Regions from separate parts of the Rhodococcus sp. B50 genome, predicted to be linked through region 1. Evidence: riboswitches for the same ligand, from Rfam matches in the RefSeq annotation. Region 1 holds a riboswitch; each other region holds the start of a gene.
The links. Region 1 has a riboswitch for cobalamin ahead of GON09_RS24865 (hypothetical protein). Riboswitches for the same ligand answer to the same signal wherever they lie in the genome.
Positions count from the first base shown of each region.

Region 1 (4,080 bases):
ACCGCATCCGGGTGCGCAGTTGCGGTTCACCGACCGTGACGGCCTGCGGTTGACGGCGTTCGTGACCAACACCCGCCGCGGGCAACTCCCCGATCTGGAGTTGCGGCACCGCCGTCGGGCTCGGTGCGAGGACCGGATCCGGACAGCGAAAGCAACCGGGCTGCAGAATCTTCCGCTGCACGGGTTCGATCAGAACCGGATCTGGCTCGCGCTCGTGCAACTGGCATGCGAGTTGACCGCGTGGATGCAGATGCTGGCATTCACCGAGGTCCCGGCGCGGCGGTGGGAGCCGAAACGGCTGCGGCTGCGGGTGCTGTCGATCGCCGGGAAGATCGCCCGCCATGCCCGTCAGGTTCGGCTGCGGCTGGCCGCGACGGCTCCCGGTGTCGATGTTCTCGTGGCCGGCCTGAACCGGCTCACCGCGCTACCTGCACCTGTGTGACCTGCACGAATCTTCATTTATCGAGTCGAAAGGACACTCAGTTCGGGGCCGTGGACCCCGACGTCACCCGACCGTGTCGGGCGACCAAGCGTGGATGCACACCGGATCCACCGCCTCCACCATCGAATCCGAACTGGTCAGGCCGGCACGCGGGACTCACGAAAGATTGAGGTTACCTTCCGGCCGCACATTTGTGGTCGCGCTTCCCGACGGCAATCTCATCCGAGTCACCGTGATGGACCGACCGGCACGATTTCCGCCCACTGTTTCGCCTTCACGAGGCTGAGCACGTCCGAGAGTCAGCCGGCAGCTGCGACATCGAAGCAGCGGTCGTCGGTTCGGTAGCCCGTCGACCCTCAGCTGTTCGGGGTGCTGCGCCGCGTGTCATTCTTCGGCCATCGCGTCCTGGAACCGTTTCGTCCGTTCTTCCTGAGTGAGTCGAGAACACCAGGAGCAGTAGCGTCCGTCGGGGGCGGCGTACCAGTGGCAGCAGGTCCTGCGGTCGTACTGCAGACGGGGGCCACAGGGCCCGGTGAGGATCCGGAAGTCACCGCTGCGGCGCAGCTCCGGGCGAGCCGAGAGCAGTTCCTGGGCGTGCTCACGCAGCGTGTGCGCATCCAGATTCAGGTCGGACCGGCGCGCGAGTGTTCGGAAGGCACCGGCGAATCCCGCGGCGATGTTGCCCAGAAGGTTGCCCATCCCGGGGCCTGTCTCGGCGCGCACATTCTGCGCCAGGGGTGTCAGGTGCCCGTCGACGGTCGTTTCGAGGAGGTGTTCGGGTGTGGCGTCTGTCCGCGCTTTCGGTGCGTCGAGCACCAGCAGATCGGGTGTGCCGGCGACAAAGCGCACGCGGACACTCGGGGCGCGAAGGTCGAGCGCAACCCCGTACAGCACCCATGCCGCCGTCGCGACGCCGCAGACACGGTGGCAGTAACGCTGGAAGACCAGCGAACCGACGTGCCGTGCCACCGGCATCTGCCGGTGCCGGGCATGTAGTTCGATCATCCTCTGTGTCTGCCCGGACGTCGGGTCGCACAGTTCGGCGGCGGCGAACCAGTCGACCTCAGCAGCGTCGTCGGAGACGGTGTTCGCCGCGGACCGGGTGCCGATGCGAAATGGGGGCCCGAGTGCATCGATCTTCTCCAGCATGGTGTGCAGATCGGTCATGTGTCAGTCTTTCTACCTCGGGCGACCCGGTCCTGGGCCGTGCCGGTGCGCGCAGCAACGACCGTGTCGACATCGTTCAGCGCCGGGATCAGCTCGCTGTTGGAGTGGTTGGCCACCACGGCAGACTCGATCGGTCCGTCGAATTCCACGGTCCGACCCGCATCATCGACGACCGGGATCGTCCGTTCCGAATAATCCTCATCCGGCTGCTCCGGGGCCGAACAGGCGGCGGTCGCTACCAGCCCGAACGTTGCCGACGTCACCGCCATCTGTGGCGGGGCAGGCGTGGACGGAAAGTACGGATAGTCATCGTATGAAGGCTCCTCGGCCGTGTAGGCAGGAGGACTGGCGCACTCCTGGGCCGGTAGGTATCGGACTCGAAACCTGCTCGGCGACTGCGCATACGTGCGCCGAGGTCTCTCACCGTTGCGGGACAGTTCCGGGTTCTCACCGGATTCCCTCTTGCGTCGGCATCACCCCAGCCGATAGGCGCGGGACGGGGCGGTGCCGAACCGGCCGTGTGGAAGCCTACCCGAGCGTGGGCGTGGCCCCTGAAGAGTGGACACGGGGTTGTGTACGTCAAGCGGCCTGATCGAGGGTAGCCCCATGGTCGACCTCGAAGTCAAGTGGTGATCGGTTCCCCAGTGATGAGTGCCGTCGGCGTGTGTTGTATCGAGTGATCCAGCGGAAAACCTCGGTGCGGGATTGCGCTTCGTCGAACCAGCGTTTCGCGCCCTGAAGCGTCTCCCGCTTCAACGACGCATTGAAGGACTCGGCCATCGCGTTGTCGGCGCTCGACCCGATTTGGCCCATCGATTGCCGCACGCCGTGCCGGCGACATGTCGCCTGGTAGTCCGAGGAGGTGAATTGACGTCCGTGATCCGAGTGGAAAATCGCTCCTTCCAGCGACCCTCGTGCCGCGGCCGCATTGTCGAGCGCGTTCTCCACGAGCTCGGTACGCATGTGACCTGCGATCGACCAGCCGACGAGCCGTTTGGAACACACGTCGATCACGGTCGCCAGGTAGAGGAACTCACCGGTGCCGCTGTGGGGAAGGTAAGTGATGTCACCGACGAATACTCGTCCAGGCTCGTCGGCGGTGAAATCACGGTTGACCAGGTCTTCGAAGACCTGTGCCCCAGGATCCTTGATCGTCGTGTTCTTCGGTTTACGCAGATGCACACCGACGATGTTGTTCTGTCGCATCAACCTGGCCACCCGCTTGTGATTGACCGTGCCCGGCACCTGGTCATCATCGGCCAGTTCGGCGGTCATCCGCCGGTAACCGAGGGTGTGGTCCCATTCCTGGTGGTGGGCACGTATTCGGTCGACTAGCGCCGCATCGGCCTGCTGGCGGGCAAGCCGAGCCGCCTTTCCGGCTCGCCACTTGTAGTAGCTCGACCGGTGGATGCCGAGCACCGTGCACATCCGCTTCACCTCATGGGTGTCCCGGTGGTCGTCAACGAACCGGAAGCGGATCACCAGTTCGTCTCTGCCGCGAAATATTTCGTGGCCTTGCGCAGGATGTCTCGTTCCTCGCTGAGCTTGTCGTTCTCCGCGACCAAAGCCTGGTTGCGGGCCCGGATCTGCTCGATCTCGGCCTGCATCCGCGCGCACTGCTCCTCGGGTGTCTCCGAGGCATCCACGCTCTTTTCGGGCGCAGACCGCGCCATCGCGGCCTTCTTACGCGCCAGATGCACCCATGTCTTCAACGACCCCCGAGCGACTCCCAGATCCGCGGCCAACGACGAGTACGACACTTCCGGGCGGCTCTCGTAGAGTCGCACGGCGTCGGCCTTGAACTCGTCAGAGTACTTCTTCTTCGTCATGGTGATGTCCTGCATTCTCCGGCCCAGTATGGGCCAGTGTCAGCGTGTCCACCACCCAGGGGCTATCCCCTGCACCCGATTGACGACGCGTGACGATCGTCGTCTTACAGGTGGAAGCGGGTGCGCCCAAGCGCAGGTGACCGTCGCCGGTTACTGCCCGTAGGGGCGCGGCGGGAGCGGGTTGATCTCGTCACTGTCCCAGGTGACCTTCCGGAGGTTGCTGGTGTCGATGACCTCGAGGTCCGGGTGCGCGGCCAGCGCCCGGGCGCAGTCGGTGGATGAGCCGATATAGGTCGACATCAAGTCGATGTCGGTGGCGACGAACCAGGCCCGGTCCTGCGGCCACCACAGGTTCGGACCACACCATCCGAGAGTGCGCACCGCATCGCGCACCGTGCCGTGCACCAGAAAGTTGTCCCGGTGCGGGATGCGGACCCGCGGTCCGGGTGCGGGAAGGTGCAGGGCTTGACCCGCGCGGCCTTCCCAGAACCCGAACCAGCAATCGTCCAGGGTGCTGGTGTGCTCGACGAGAACCTCGGCCAGGGCCGCGAACTGCTCTTCCGGCATATCGCCTTCGTCGGGTTCCTGGTGCCAGACGAGGTTGCGGCCGTCCCCGACCCCGCGGTGGATACCGGCCTGCAG
Region 1 is NZ_WPAG02000003.1:80,710-84,789, forward strand. It holds gene GON09_RS24855 (IS1380 family transposase) at 1-442, shown strand, start outside; gene GON09_RS24860 (hypothetical protein) at 827-1,609, opposite strand; gene GON09_RS24865 (hypothetical protein) at 1,606-1,878, opposite strand; cobalamin riboswitch at 1,956-2,136, opposite strand; one part of gene GON09_RS24870 (IS3 family transposase) at 2,189-3,108, opposite strand; one part of gene GON09_RS24870 (IS3 family transposase) at 3,108-3,438, opposite strand; gene GON09_RS24875 (hypothetical protein) at 3,589-4,080, opposite strand, start outside.

Region 2 (4,080 bases), on a different contig from region 1:
GGATCGGAGCGCCCGCGTTCAGCGCATCACGCGCGGCCGGAACAAGATCGGGATGGATCACGAGATCCCGTGCCAGATCGGTCTGTCCGCTCGCGTGGATCATCCGGACCGCGACCTTCTCCGCCGTCGTGGGGATCGCGGTCAGGTCCGATTCGGCGCGGATCGTCGCGAACGACCGGACGTAGATCTCGGCGCCGTCGGTGATGTAGTCGTACCGGCGAGGCGGCGCGGACGCGTGCGCAAGGTGCGGCGGTGGAAGAGTCACGGTGTGCTCCTGGCGAAGACAAGGCGGTGAGGTGAGTGCGGCGCGCCGCAGGCGCGTTCGCAGCCGACGACATGAATTCGGGAATCGATTGTGTTTCCGGCGACGAGCCGGCGAGCCAGCGCTCGGGTGTCACCTTCGGCGAGGCTACACCCGGGCGCTCCCGTGCACGCGGTCACCCGCTGCCATGAGGATTCGGCAGCGGTCTCGAAGCCGACATTCCGCAGCGCAACGAGATTCGATTCCACCGGAAGAACCAGGCCTCGCCAGGGGGTGACGACGACACCCCGATCCGGCAGGACGGCCACCATGTCCGGGGTGAGAATTCCGAGCGGGACCAGCACCGATACCGCGCCGCCGAGCCTGCCGTACGGCATCGTGCAGACCGGTGGACGGGGCGCCGGATCTCGGCCCCCGAGTTCGGCTCCGACATGCGGGAGTTGGCGCACATGCCACACCGAATCCCGGATCCCGGCGAAGTGCCGAGCCAGCCGGATGAGTGTCGCCGGCACCTGCGCGAGCGGCACCGTCGGTCCGCTGAGGGCACCGATCGTGATCGTCGCCGTGTCGGGGTCGCGGAGGATCGCGGTCAGATCGCAGCGCATCGCGGCGATATCTCCGCGACCGTCGTCGATGCCGAACAAGAACCGTCCCGACAGGTCGGCGAGCGCCGGATCGGCACACAACTCGGCGTCGAGTTCACGGACGAGTGGACGCACATCGGCGAGTCCTCCGTAGAGCCCCGAGAGGGGAGACGCGACGATGTTGCGCACCCGTTCGTGACTCGCCGACGGCAACAGACCCGTCGCGGCCACGGCCTCGGACAGGGCCGACGGCACGGATCCGCACTCGTCGAGTTCGATACCTCTGAGCTGCAGGTTTCCGCGCGACGTCAGGTGCACGTCGCCGTCCGCGCAGGCAACCGAGACCGCCGACAGTGCTCGAAGCGCACCGTCGGGGAGCTGTCCTCCGGGCACACGCAGACGCACCAGCGCCCCGTCCGCAGCGACGTGCGGGCGGAGGATTCCGGGACACCGATCGGGAGGAAGAAAGGGTGGGAGAGCATCCACGGACGCACATGGTTGCACACCTTTCCGGCTCGGTGCGCTACTCTCGGTTTGCCGTGGTGCTCGGGAAGCCGGTGAGAAACCGGCGCGGCCCTCGCCACTGTGAGCGGATAGTTGCTCGTCCTCGTCCGTACCGGTCCGCCGGTACGGAGGCCACTGGATCGGTCCGGTAAACACTGGAACTCGGTCCGGGAAGGTCGGCGCAGCAGCGACGACCCGTCAGCCAGGAGACCGGCCACGGCACGTGAGGTCCACGAGGGTTTTGGAGACTGAACATGGCTGTACGCCTGTGGTTTCGGGTTGCGTCGTGACGCGCCTGACTTTGTTGTCGACGTCCGACACCGACCTGCTGTCGGCACGGTCGAGCGGTGCCGACTGGGTGCTCGGCAACCCGTCGCGCCTCGACGTGTCCACCGAACTTCCCGCGCTGCTCGACGGATCCGGCCTGGTCGTCGTACGGATATTGGGTTCCGCGCGCAGCTGGCGGGACGGACTCGACACCGTGCTGGCAGCCGGGGTCCCGGTCGTCGTCCTGGGCGGTGAACAGACGCCGGACGCCGAGCTCATGGAACACTCGACTGTTCCGATCGGCCTTGCGGCCGAAGCGCATCGCTATCTCGCGCACGGCGGACCCACCAATCTCGAGCAGTTGCACGCCTTCCTGACCGACACCGTGCTGCTCGGCGGCGAAGGCTTCGAACCACCCGCCGAACTGCCCGAATGGGGCGTACTCGATCGGTCTGCGCCGCCGGCCGGCGGAGAGTTGCCTCGCGTGGGCGTGCTGTTCTATCGAGCCCACCACACCAGCGGAAACGTCCAGTTCGCGCACGATCTCGCCGACGCGATCGACGCCACCGGCAAGGCCCGCGGCGTCGTGATCCACTGCGCGTCGCTGCGCGGAGCACCCGACGGCCTCCTTGCCGAACTCGGCACCCTCGACGCGCTCGTCGTGACGGTGCTGGCGGCGGGTGGAACCAAGCCCGCCACGGTGAGTGCCGGCGGCGAGGACGAGGCATGGGACGTCGGGGCACTCGCCGCACTGGATATCCCGATCCTGCAGGCCCTGTGCCTGACCTGGAGCCGTGACGACTGGGCGGAGTCGGACGACGGTGTGTCGCCGCTCGATTCGGCCACACAGATCGCGGTCCCCGAGTTCGACGGTCGCATCATCACGGTGCCGTTCTCGTTCAAGGAACTCGACGCCGACGGCCTGCCCCGCTACGTCACCGACCCGGAGCGATGCCGTCGTGTCGCCGGTATCGCGGTGGCGCACGCACGATTGCGGCACGTACCTCCGGCGCAGCGCCGCATCGCGATCATGCTGTCCGCCTATCCCACCAAACATTCCCGCGTCGGCAACGCCGTCGGACTCGACACCCCGGTGTCGGCGATCCGGATGCTGCGTGCTCTGCGCGATGCCGGATACGACCTCGGCGGCGGTTTTCCCGGCATGGACGTCGAGGATGACGCCGAGGCCGGCAACACCCTCATCCACGCCCTGATCGATGCCGGTGGGCAGGACGAGGAATGGCTCACCGCCGACCAGCTGGCTGGAAACCCGGTGCGCGTGAACACGTCCGACTATCTCGCGTGGACCGGCGATCTTCCGGCCGAGCTCACCGACGCCATGGCCGAGACGTGGGGGCCGGCACCCGGGTCGCTGTTCGTCGACGGCAGCGGTGACGACAAGGCGATCGTGCTGGCGACCCTGCAGGCCGGCAACGTGGTGCTGATGATCCAGCCGCCGCGCGGCTTCGGCGAGAACCCGGTGGCGATCTACCATGATCCCGACATGGCGCCGTCGCACCATTACCTCGCCGCGTACAAGTGGGTCGAGCACGGCTTCGGTGCCGATGCCATGGTTCACCTGGGCAAACACGGTTCGATGGAGTGGCTGCCCGGGAAGAACGCAGGCCTGTCCGCGGCGTGCGCGACCGACGCGGCCATCGGCAATCTGCCGCTGATCTATCCGTTCCTCGTCAACGATCCCGGTGAAGGTGCACAGGCGAAGCGTCGTGCCCACGCGATCATCGTCGATCACCTGATCCCGCCGATGGCGCGCGCCGAATCGTACGGCGACATCGCCCGTTTGGAACAACTACTCGACGAGTACTCCAACATCGCGGCGATGGACCCGGCCAAGCTGCCCGCGATCCGGGCTCAGATCTGGACGCTGATCCAGGCCGCGAAACTCGATCACGATCTCGGGCTCGACGATCGCCCGCACGACGCCGAGTTCGACGACTTCCTGTTGCACGTCGACGGCTGGTTGTGCGAGGTCAAGGACGCTCAGATCCGCGACGGCCTGCACGTCCTCGGCGCCGTGCCGGTCGGTGAGGCACGGGTGAATCTGGTGCTGTCGATCCTGCGCGCCGCGCAGGTGTGGGGCGGCAGGAGCAACGCCGTCCCCGGTCTGCGCACCGCACTCGGATTGAAGCCCGACGCCCCACTCACCGAGGTCGATGGAATCGAAAGCGTGGCGCGGTCTCTCGTGCAGGCCATGGAGGACGACGGCTGGCATACCGAGTCCGCTTCGCGCATCGTCGAATCCGTAGTCGGCCATCCCGATACCGAGGTCGCTCGCGTACTCGCCTTCGCCGCCGAGGAGGTGGTTCCTCGCCTCGCGGGTACCGACGCCGAACTCGATGCCGTGCTCCACGCACTCGACGGCGGGTACGTCCACGCCGGACCGTCGGGGTCGCCGTTGCGCGGCCTGGTCAACGTGCTGCCGACGGGCCGTAATTTCTACAC
Region 2 is NZ_WPAG02000002.1:4,881,083-4,885,162, forward strand. It holds gene GON09_RS22705 (precorrin-8X methylmutase) at 1-265, opposite strand, end outside; gene GON09_RS22710 (cobalamin biosynthesis protein CobG) at 262-1,332, opposite strand; cobalamin riboswitch at 1,370-1,583, shown strand; gene cobN (cobaltochelatase subunit CobN) at 1,637-4,080, shown strand, end outside.
Region 2: it holds a riboswitch for cobalamin, as region 1 does, so the genes downstream of both, cobN (cobaltochelatase subunit CobN) here and GON09_RS24865 (hypothetical protein) in region 1, are expected to answer to the same signal.

Region 3 (4,080 bases), on a different contig from region 1:
GTGTGGCGGATCTGCCGGTTCTGAATCGGTGCCCGTGCGTATACGAAGCGGTGCCCGCGTGTACGTCACGGCCCGACCTGTGAAAACATGTCCGGGTGAGCTACGCAGGTGATATAACGCCGCGGCAGGCATGGGACCTGCTGCACGGTGATCCGGATGCCGTGCTCGTCGATGTGCGTACCGAAGCCGAGTGGAAATACGTGGGGGTCCCCGAGACCTCGTCGCTCGGTCGCAGGACCGTGTTCGTCGAGTGGGTTCGTTACCCCGACGGCGCCCCGAACCCGACCTTCGTCGAGGATCTGCGGGCAGCGGGTATCGGCGGCGGGCCGGTGATCTTCCTGTGTCGCTCGGGTCAGCGCTCGATCGGTGCGGCCGAAGCCGCCACCGCCGCGGGCCTGACCCCCGCCTACAACGTTCTCGAAGGATTCGAAGGCGCTCTCGACGGTGAAGGCCATCGAGGCGCCGAGGGCTGGCGGGCCGCGGGCCTGCCGTGGAGGCAGTCGTGAGTTCCATCCCCCAGGGCGGCGCGTTCAGCAAGGCGCTGCCCGACACCGTTCGTCCCGCCACGCTCGGCGTGCGCGGCGGCACCCTCCGATCCGGTTTCGAGGAGACCTCCGAGGCCCTCTACCTCAACTCCGGGTTCGTCTACGAGTCGGCCGAGGCCGCCGAAGCCGCCTTCACCGGCGACGTCGACCATTTCGTCTACTCCCGTTACGGCAACCCCACGGTGAAGATGTTCGAGGAACGTCTGCGCCTGCTCGACGGTGCCGAGGGGGCGTACGCCACTGCGTCCGGCATGTCCGCGGTGTTCACCGCGCTCGCCGCGCTGCTCGGCAAGGGCGACCGCCTCGTCGCGGCACGCAGCCTCTTCGGTTCGTGCTTCGTCGTGTGCAACGAGATCCTGCCCCGCTGGGGCGTCGAGACGGTGTTCGTCGACGGTGAGGATCTCGAGCAGTGGGAGAAGGCGCTGTCGGTGCCCACCACCGCGGTCTTCTTCGAGACCCCCTCGAACCCCATGCAGACCCTCGTCGACGTGCGTCGCGTCTCCGAGATGGCGCATGCGGCGGGCGCGAAGGTGGTGCTGGACAACGTCTTCGCCACCCCGCTGCTGCAGCGCAGCCTCGACCTCGGCGCCGACGTCGTCGTGTACTCCGGCACCAAGCACATCGACGGCCAGGGCCGTGTGCTCGGCGGTGCGATCCTCGGTCCCAAGGACTACATCGACGGACCGGTGCAGCAGCTCATCCGCCACACCGGACCGTCGCTGAGTCCGTTCAACGCGTGGACGCTGCTCAAGGGCCTCGAGACCATGCCGGTGCGGTTGCGTGCCTCGGTCGATTCGACGTTGCGCATCGCGCAGTTCCTCGAATCGCAGGACGCGGTGCGGTGGGTCAAATACCCCTATCTCGAATCGCACCCGCAGTACGAGCTCGCGAAGTCGCAGATGAGCGGTGGCGGCACGATCATCACGTTCGAACTCGACGCCCCCGAGGGCGAGGGCAAGAAGCGCGCCTTCGAGTTGCTGAACAAGCTGCGCATCGTCGACATCTCGAACAATCTCGGCGACGCCAAATCGCTCATCACCCACCCGGCGACCACCACCCACCGGGCGATGGGGCCCGACGGCCGGGCCGCGATCGGTCTGTCCGACGGTGTGGTGCGACTGTCCGTCGGCCTCGAGGATCCCGAGGATCTGCTCGAAGATCTCGAGCAGGCGCTGTCCTGACCTGCGAAGCCGTGAGCTACGCTGCGGGTGTCCTGCCGCTCCGGTAGGGCACCCGCTGCGTTTTCGGTGAAGTCGGTGAGAATCCGGCGCTGTCCCGCAACTGTGAGCCCCGATATCGGGTGAGCCAGGTCAGCCGGCGCGGAGGGTCCGTACGTACTGGTCCTCGGACGAAGGACGGTGACGTGCCGCAACCGCCCGTTGCAGCCGTGCTGTTTTCGTCCTCCGAACCACGGAGGATGGCTGTGCCACTCGACAACTCCCGACGGCTGCTCGCCGCCGGACTGACCGCTTTCGCGCTCCTCGCCGCAGGATGTTCGGGCAGCGACGATTCGTCACCGGCCGGTGAAACCGACACCGCTTCCGCCGACGCTCCGCAGGCCATCGTCTCCCTGAGCCCCACCAGCACCGAGATGCTCTACGCCATCGGTGCCGGCGACCAGGTGATCGCGGTCGACGACCAATCCGATTACCCGGCCGATGCGCCTGTCACCGACTTGTCGGGCTACACCCCCAACGTCGAAGCGATCCTCGGTTACGAACCCGACCTGGTCGTCGCCAACGCCGACACCGCAGACCTCGTCGCCGGGCTCGAACAGGCCGGCGTCGAGACGTTGATCCTCCCGGCTGCCGAGAATCTGGACGACACCTACGCTCAGATCGAGCAGCTGGGAGCCGCCACCGGACACGTCGGCGATACCGCCGAACTCGTCGCGCAGATGAAGACCGACATCGACGACATCCTCGCCGGTCTCCCCGAGCGGGAGATCCCGTTGACCTACTATCACGAGCTCGACAACACCTTCTACACCGTCACCGACGACACCTATATCGGCGAGATCTACTCGATGCTGGGCCTGACCTCGATCGCGACCGGCGGCAACGGCTACCCGCAACTGTCCGCCGAGTACGTCCTCGAACAGAACCCCGACGTGATCTTCCTGGCCGACGGACAGTGCTGCGGCGTCACGCCCGAGGTCGTCGCGCAGCGTGCGGGATGGAACGAGCTCACTGCCGTCCGCGACGGTCACGTCTACGTCCTCGACGAGGACATCGCGAGTCGCTGGGGTCCGCGCGTCGTGGACTTGATGCGCGAGATCGCCCGGATCGTCGGCGCCATCCCCGCGGCCCAGCCCACGCCTTGATCTCTCTGTCGCGCCGCAGTACCCGCGCACTGCCTCCTGGTGGTGCGCGGGTACTGCCGCGCAACGTGCTCGTGCTGACCGGCGCGGTGTTCGTCCTGTTCGCCGCGATGCTGGTCGGGATCCTCGTCGGACCGGCCGGTCTCACCCCGGGAGGAGTGATGCTCGACATCGCCGACCGCCTGCCGTTCGTCGACGTCGATTCGGGACTGAGCACGCGTCAACAGGCCATCCTGTGGAACATCCGCATGCCGCGCGTCGTGCTCGGCGTGCTGGTCGGCGCGATGCTGGCCATCGCCGGTGCGGCCTACCAGGGTGTCTTCCGCAATCCGCTCGCCGATCCCTACCTGCTCGGGGTGTCCAGCGGTGCCGGTCTCGGCGCCACCCTCGCCATCGTCGTGGGCGGTGCGGCCGGGTTCGCCGGTGTGCCCGTCGCAGCGTTCGCGGGCGGACTACTCGCCGTCGGCGCGACCTATTCGCTCGGCCGCACGGTCGGCGGAAGCCGCTCGGAAGTCGTCATCATCCTCGCCGGGGTCGCCGTCGCCGCCTTCGCCAACGCGATCCAGACGTTCTTCATGCAACTGCACGACGACACCCTGCGACAGGTGTACTCGTGGATGCTCGGGCGCCTGTCCACCGACGGATGGTCCGACGTCGTGGTGGTCCTGCCGTACGTCGTGGTCACCGTCGCGGTCATCGCGCTGCACCGGCGCACACTCGATGTCATGGCGGTCGGCGACGTCGAAGCCGCGAGCCTCGGGATCAACCCGGCGCGCGTACGGCTGTTGCTCGTGTGCGTCGCGACGCTCGGAACCGCCGCCGTCGTCTCGGCGAGCGGTCTCATCGGCTTCGTCGGCATCGTCGTGCCCCACGCGGTTCGGCTGCTCGTCGGACCCGGTCACCGGCTCCTGCTGCCGCTGTCGCTGCTGGTGGGCGCATCCTTCCTCGTCCTTGCGGACGTCCTGGCCCGCACCGTCATGTCGCCCGCCGAACTGCCGATCGGTGTCGTGACCGCGGCGATCGGGGCGCCCTTCTTCCTCGTCGTGCTCAGACGTAGCCGAGGTGTCCGATGAAAAGCGATGTTCTCACCACCGGGACCGTGACGGTGTCGTGCCGGCAGCTCAGCGCCGAACGCGGCGGCATCGAGGTGCTGCACCGCGTCGACCTGAATGTCACCGCCGGCTCCTGGGTGTCGCTGGTCGGACCCAACGGGTC
Region 3 is NZ_WPAG02000002.1:4,912,199-4,916,278, forward strand. It holds gene GON09_RS22850 (Rv0361 family membrane protein) at 1-24, shown strand, start outside; gene GON09_RS22855 (rhodanese-like domain-containing protein) at 96-506, shown strand; gene GON09_RS22860 (O-succinylhomoserine sulfhydrylase) at 503-1,726, shown strand; cobalamin riboswitch at 1,751-1,878, shown strand; gene GON09_RS22865 (ABC transporter substrate-binding protein) at 1,963-2,868, shown strand; gene GON09_RS22870 (FecCD family ABC transporter permease) at 2,976-3,938, shown strand; gene GON09_RS22875 (ABC transporter ATP-binding protein) at 3,935-4,080, shown strand, end outside.
Region 3: it holds a riboswitch for cobalamin, as region 1 does, so the genes downstream of both, GON09_RS22865 (ABC transporter substrate-binding protein) here and GON09_RS24865 (hypothetical protein) in region 1, are expected to answer to the same signal.

Region 4 (4,080 bases), on a different contig from region 1:
GAAGGAGGTGAGAGCCGAGAACAGCTGTGTCCCGGCAACACCTGCGAGCACCACACGGGACGTTCCACCACCGGCGCCGGTCGCGAGCAGCAACACCAGGCCGAACGAGACGAGCGCCCCGAGGAACGCGCCGCCCGACAGGGACACGGCCCCGCCTCCCAGACCGAGAACGGCGATCATCACGGCACCCGTGGACGCACCCGACGAGATACCGAGGACGAATGGGTCCGCCAGCGGGTTGCGCAACAGCGATTGCATGATCACACCGCAGACCGCAAGGCCCGCACCGCAGACCGCCGCGAGCAGTGTTCGCGGGAGCCGCAACTCCCATACGATGCCCTCACGAATGGCACTGATCGTCGTATCGGTCAACCCCAGCCGATCGAAAATGACCGAATACACGTCCCCGACGGACAGGTCTGCGGGCCCGATCGTGACGGTGACGGCGATCGACAGCACGAGAACTGCGAGTCCCGCCGCGACCACACCGACGACCGGGACCCGGTTGCCGTGGGCGGGCAACCGGGTCTTGGTCTCGACTGTCATCAGCTTCCGAGATTCCACTCGCGCAGGGCGTCGGCAACCTTCTCGATGCCGTCGACCGTGCGGATCGAGGGATTCATGTCGGCACCGTTGACCACGATGTATCGCTTGTCCTGCACTGCGGACAGGCGTCGGGTCACCGGATTCGACTCGAGAAATTCGATCTTGCTGTCCAGTGCATCACCGGCGATGCTGCGCCGGCTCAGGTCTCCGAGGACCAACGCGGTGGGGTCACGATCGAGCACCGCTTCCCAGCTGACCTGGGGCCACTCGTTGGTGGTGTCGTCGAAGACGTTCTTCGCCCCGACGGAGTCGGTGATGATGCCGGAGGAGCCACAGCAACCGGCCACATACGGTGTACTCGTGTCCGCGAACCAGAACGCCAGCGACACGTCGGCAGCGTCGATCTCCCCGGCTGCGGCGTCGTAACGCTGTCGAAGCTCGTCGACGAATCCTTCGCCACGGTCCCGTACGTCGAAGATCGCGGCCAGCTCCCGGATCTCCTTGTAGACAGCGTCCATCGTCAGCGGCTCGGTGCGATTGCCGTCGGAGTTGACGCTGTTGTCGTCCTTGCCGTCGCAGTCCGTCGGTGACAGATAGGCGGGCACACCGAGCTGTTCGAGCTGCGCCGGTTCGGCAACCCCGCCCGGGCCGAGCGTGCCGCCGAAGGACGCCGAGACGAAGTCCGGCTCGGTATCGAGCACGACCTCCAGCGACGGCTGGTTGTCGGCCAGGCGCGGAACCTTCGCGTTCTCCTCGGCGAGGTTGTCCCGTACCGGATCGGTCCAGGTCGCGGTGCCCACCATGCGGTCGGCCAGGCCGAGCGACAGCAGGATCTCGGTGGAACCCTGATTGAGCGAGACCGCACGCTGCGGTGGCGCGTCGATCGTGAGTGTCCTGCCGCAGTTCTCGACTGTGAGCGGGTAGGCCGATGTGGCTGTGCCCTGCTCGGCTTCGGCCGTCGCCTCGTCGCTCGATGAGCACCCCGAGACGATCAAGGCTGCTGCGCCCAGTGCGACGCCGAAGCGCAGCACCGATTTCCGCCCCCAACGGGCGGTGAATATCGAATTGTTCATGTCCATCCTCGTGGTCCTGCTTCGGCCGACGCAGGTGTCCTGGCTCCCGGATCGACGCTCACCCCCGGCCTTCCAACCCGTGTGGGCCGTGACCATGAAATCGGGGGATCACTCCTCGGTGACAGTTGCGGGACAGCCACGGATTCGCACCGTTGTTCCCTACGTCGCTACGAACAGTACAAGACCCGGCGTCGGTCCCGGAACCGCGCAACCGGGCGTCCGCCACCCATCCACACCGGATGAGGCACCATGTCCGAATGGCATCCGGCCGAAGAACCCTCGTCGTCGTATCCACCGTGCTCGTGGTGCTGGTCGTTGTCGCCGTCGCGATCTTCCAGCTTTCGAACTCCCGCACCGAACTCGGCCGGGCGATCGTCGAGGCCGGCCACGAACTCGGCAACCACACCGCGACGCACCGCAGGATGATGCTCGTCGGCAGCGGCACGGTGGCCGAGGAGATCGAGCGCACCGACGCCGCGATCCGCGAGACCGGGTTCGACGGGGAGATCACCTTCCGCCCGCCCTACGGCAAGAAACTCGTCGCGCTCCCCCGCTATCTCGACCAGCACGACCGGACCACCGTGATGTGGGACGTCGAACCGGATTCCGACTCGTCCGACACCGACGCGATCGTGCAGACCGCACTCGACGAGACCCGTCCCGGCTCGATCATCCTGCTGCACGTCATGTACCCCTCCCGGACAGCGTCGCTGGACGCGATTCCCGGGATCGTCGACGGCCTGCGCGCCGGGGGCTACCGGTTCGTGACGGTGTCGGAACTGCTCGACATGCAGTCCTCGTGAACTTCGGAGCGCGACATGGTCATCGGTGCGCGCTGTTACGCGCTCCGATGACCATCTCGCGCTCTGATTCTCAGGTGAACGGGACTCCGCCGGTGACGGCGATGGTCTCCCCGGTGATGTAACTCGACTCCTGGGAAGCGAGGAAGACGTAGGCGGGCGCGAGTTCGGCGGGCTGGCCGGGACGTCCGAGCGGGGTGTCCTTACCGAACTGCTCGTACGCGTCCTTCGGCATCGTCGCGGGAATGAGGGGCGTCCAGATCGGGCCGGGTGCAACGGCGTTGACGCGGATGCCCTTGCTCGCCACGTCCGAGGCGAGACCCTTGGTGAAGTCGACGATGCCGGCCTTCGTGGTCGCGTAGTCGAGCAGACCCGATGACGGGCTCACCGCCTGGATGGACGTGGTGTTGACGATCGTCGAACCCGGCTGCATCGCGGCGACCGCGAACTTCGACAACCAGAACAGGGCGTAGAGATTCGTCTTCATCACCCGGTCGAACTGCTCGGTGGAGATGTCACCGATGCCACCGGGTTCGAGATGCTGATAGGCCGCATTGTTGACGAGGATGTCGATGCCGCCGAGTTCGGACACCGTCGTGTCCACGAGTCGCCGGCAGAACTCCTCCTCCCGGATGTCCCCGGGCATACGCACCGCACGTCGACCGGCCTGCTCGACGAGTTCGGCGGTCCGCCGCCCGTCCTCGTCCTCGTCGTCGAGGTAGGCCAGGACGACGTCGGCGCCCTCTCGGGCGAAGGCGACCGCGACCGCCCGTCCGATACCGGAATCGCCACCGGTGATCAGTGCGCGCCGACCTTCGAGTCGCCCGCTCCCCCGGTATGTCTCCTCACCGTGGTCGGGTGCGGAGACGAGATCGGCGGTCGCCCCCGGGTACGCGATCTCGGGTTGCTCCTCGAGCGGTGGGACGGGGTGCTGCTCCCCCGGATGCTGCATGCGGTATTGGTCCTTCTCCGGCATTCTCACCCTCCCTCGATCGAGTTCGTAAGGTGCGATACCCGATGCGCGGCGGGGTCACACCGGCAGCGGTCGCCCCAAGCTGTGCGGGAGCATATCTGCTGGTGGACGACATGAGCGAGGTCACACCGGCACCCGGCGCATAATGGCCACTCATGTGTCGGAACGGAAAGGCTGAGGCATGAGCGCGGACCTGTCGGCCTATCGGAACGACTTCGCACGAATCGAGAACAAGGTCGCCGGCGAGTTCGAGGCCGGTCGCCGGGGCCGGCTCCTGGCGCTCTGCATCGTCGTCCTGACGGTCTGCCTTCTGTTGCCGCAGACGTCGTCGGCGTGGTCCTGGACGGTGCTCGGCAGCTGGTTCGGCACCACCGCACCCGTGGCCGTGCCGCTGCGGATCTTCACGGTGCTGGCCCTGGTCTTCGGTGTGGTGATCTCGACGCTCGCGTTGTGGTTGCGGCGGTGGAAGCTGGCGTCGCTCGCGATGCTCGGCTCCGGCCTGTCGTCGTTCTTCGGCCTGTTGGCCTACTGGTCGCAGTCGGGAATGATCACGAACGCCCCGCATCGGCCGACGGCGGCGATGATCGTCGAATGGCTCGTGATGATCGTGATGACCTCGCAGTGGTTGCCGATCGTGCTGAGCCGCGCACCCACGGACATGCCGCCCCGGCCGCATCCGATGCGCACC
Region 4 is NZ_WPAG02000002.1:4,889,018-4,893,097, reverse strand. It holds gene GON09_RS22760 (FecCD family ABC transporter permease) at 1-546, opposite strand, end outside; gene GON09_RS22755 (ABC transporter substrate-binding protein) at 546-1,619, opposite strand; cobalamin riboswitch at 1,632-1,828, opposite strand; gene GON09_RS22750 (polysaccharide deacetylase family protein) at 1,877-2,422, shown strand; gene GON09_RS22745 (SDR family oxidoreductase) at 2,493-3,395, opposite strand; gene GON09_RS22740 (Rv2732c family membrane protein) at 3,574-4,080, shown strand, end outside.
Region 4: it holds a riboswitch for cobalamin, as region 1 does, so the genes downstream of both, GON09_RS22755 (ABC transporter substrate-binding protein) here and GON09_RS24865 (hypothetical protein) in region 1, are expected to answer to the same signal.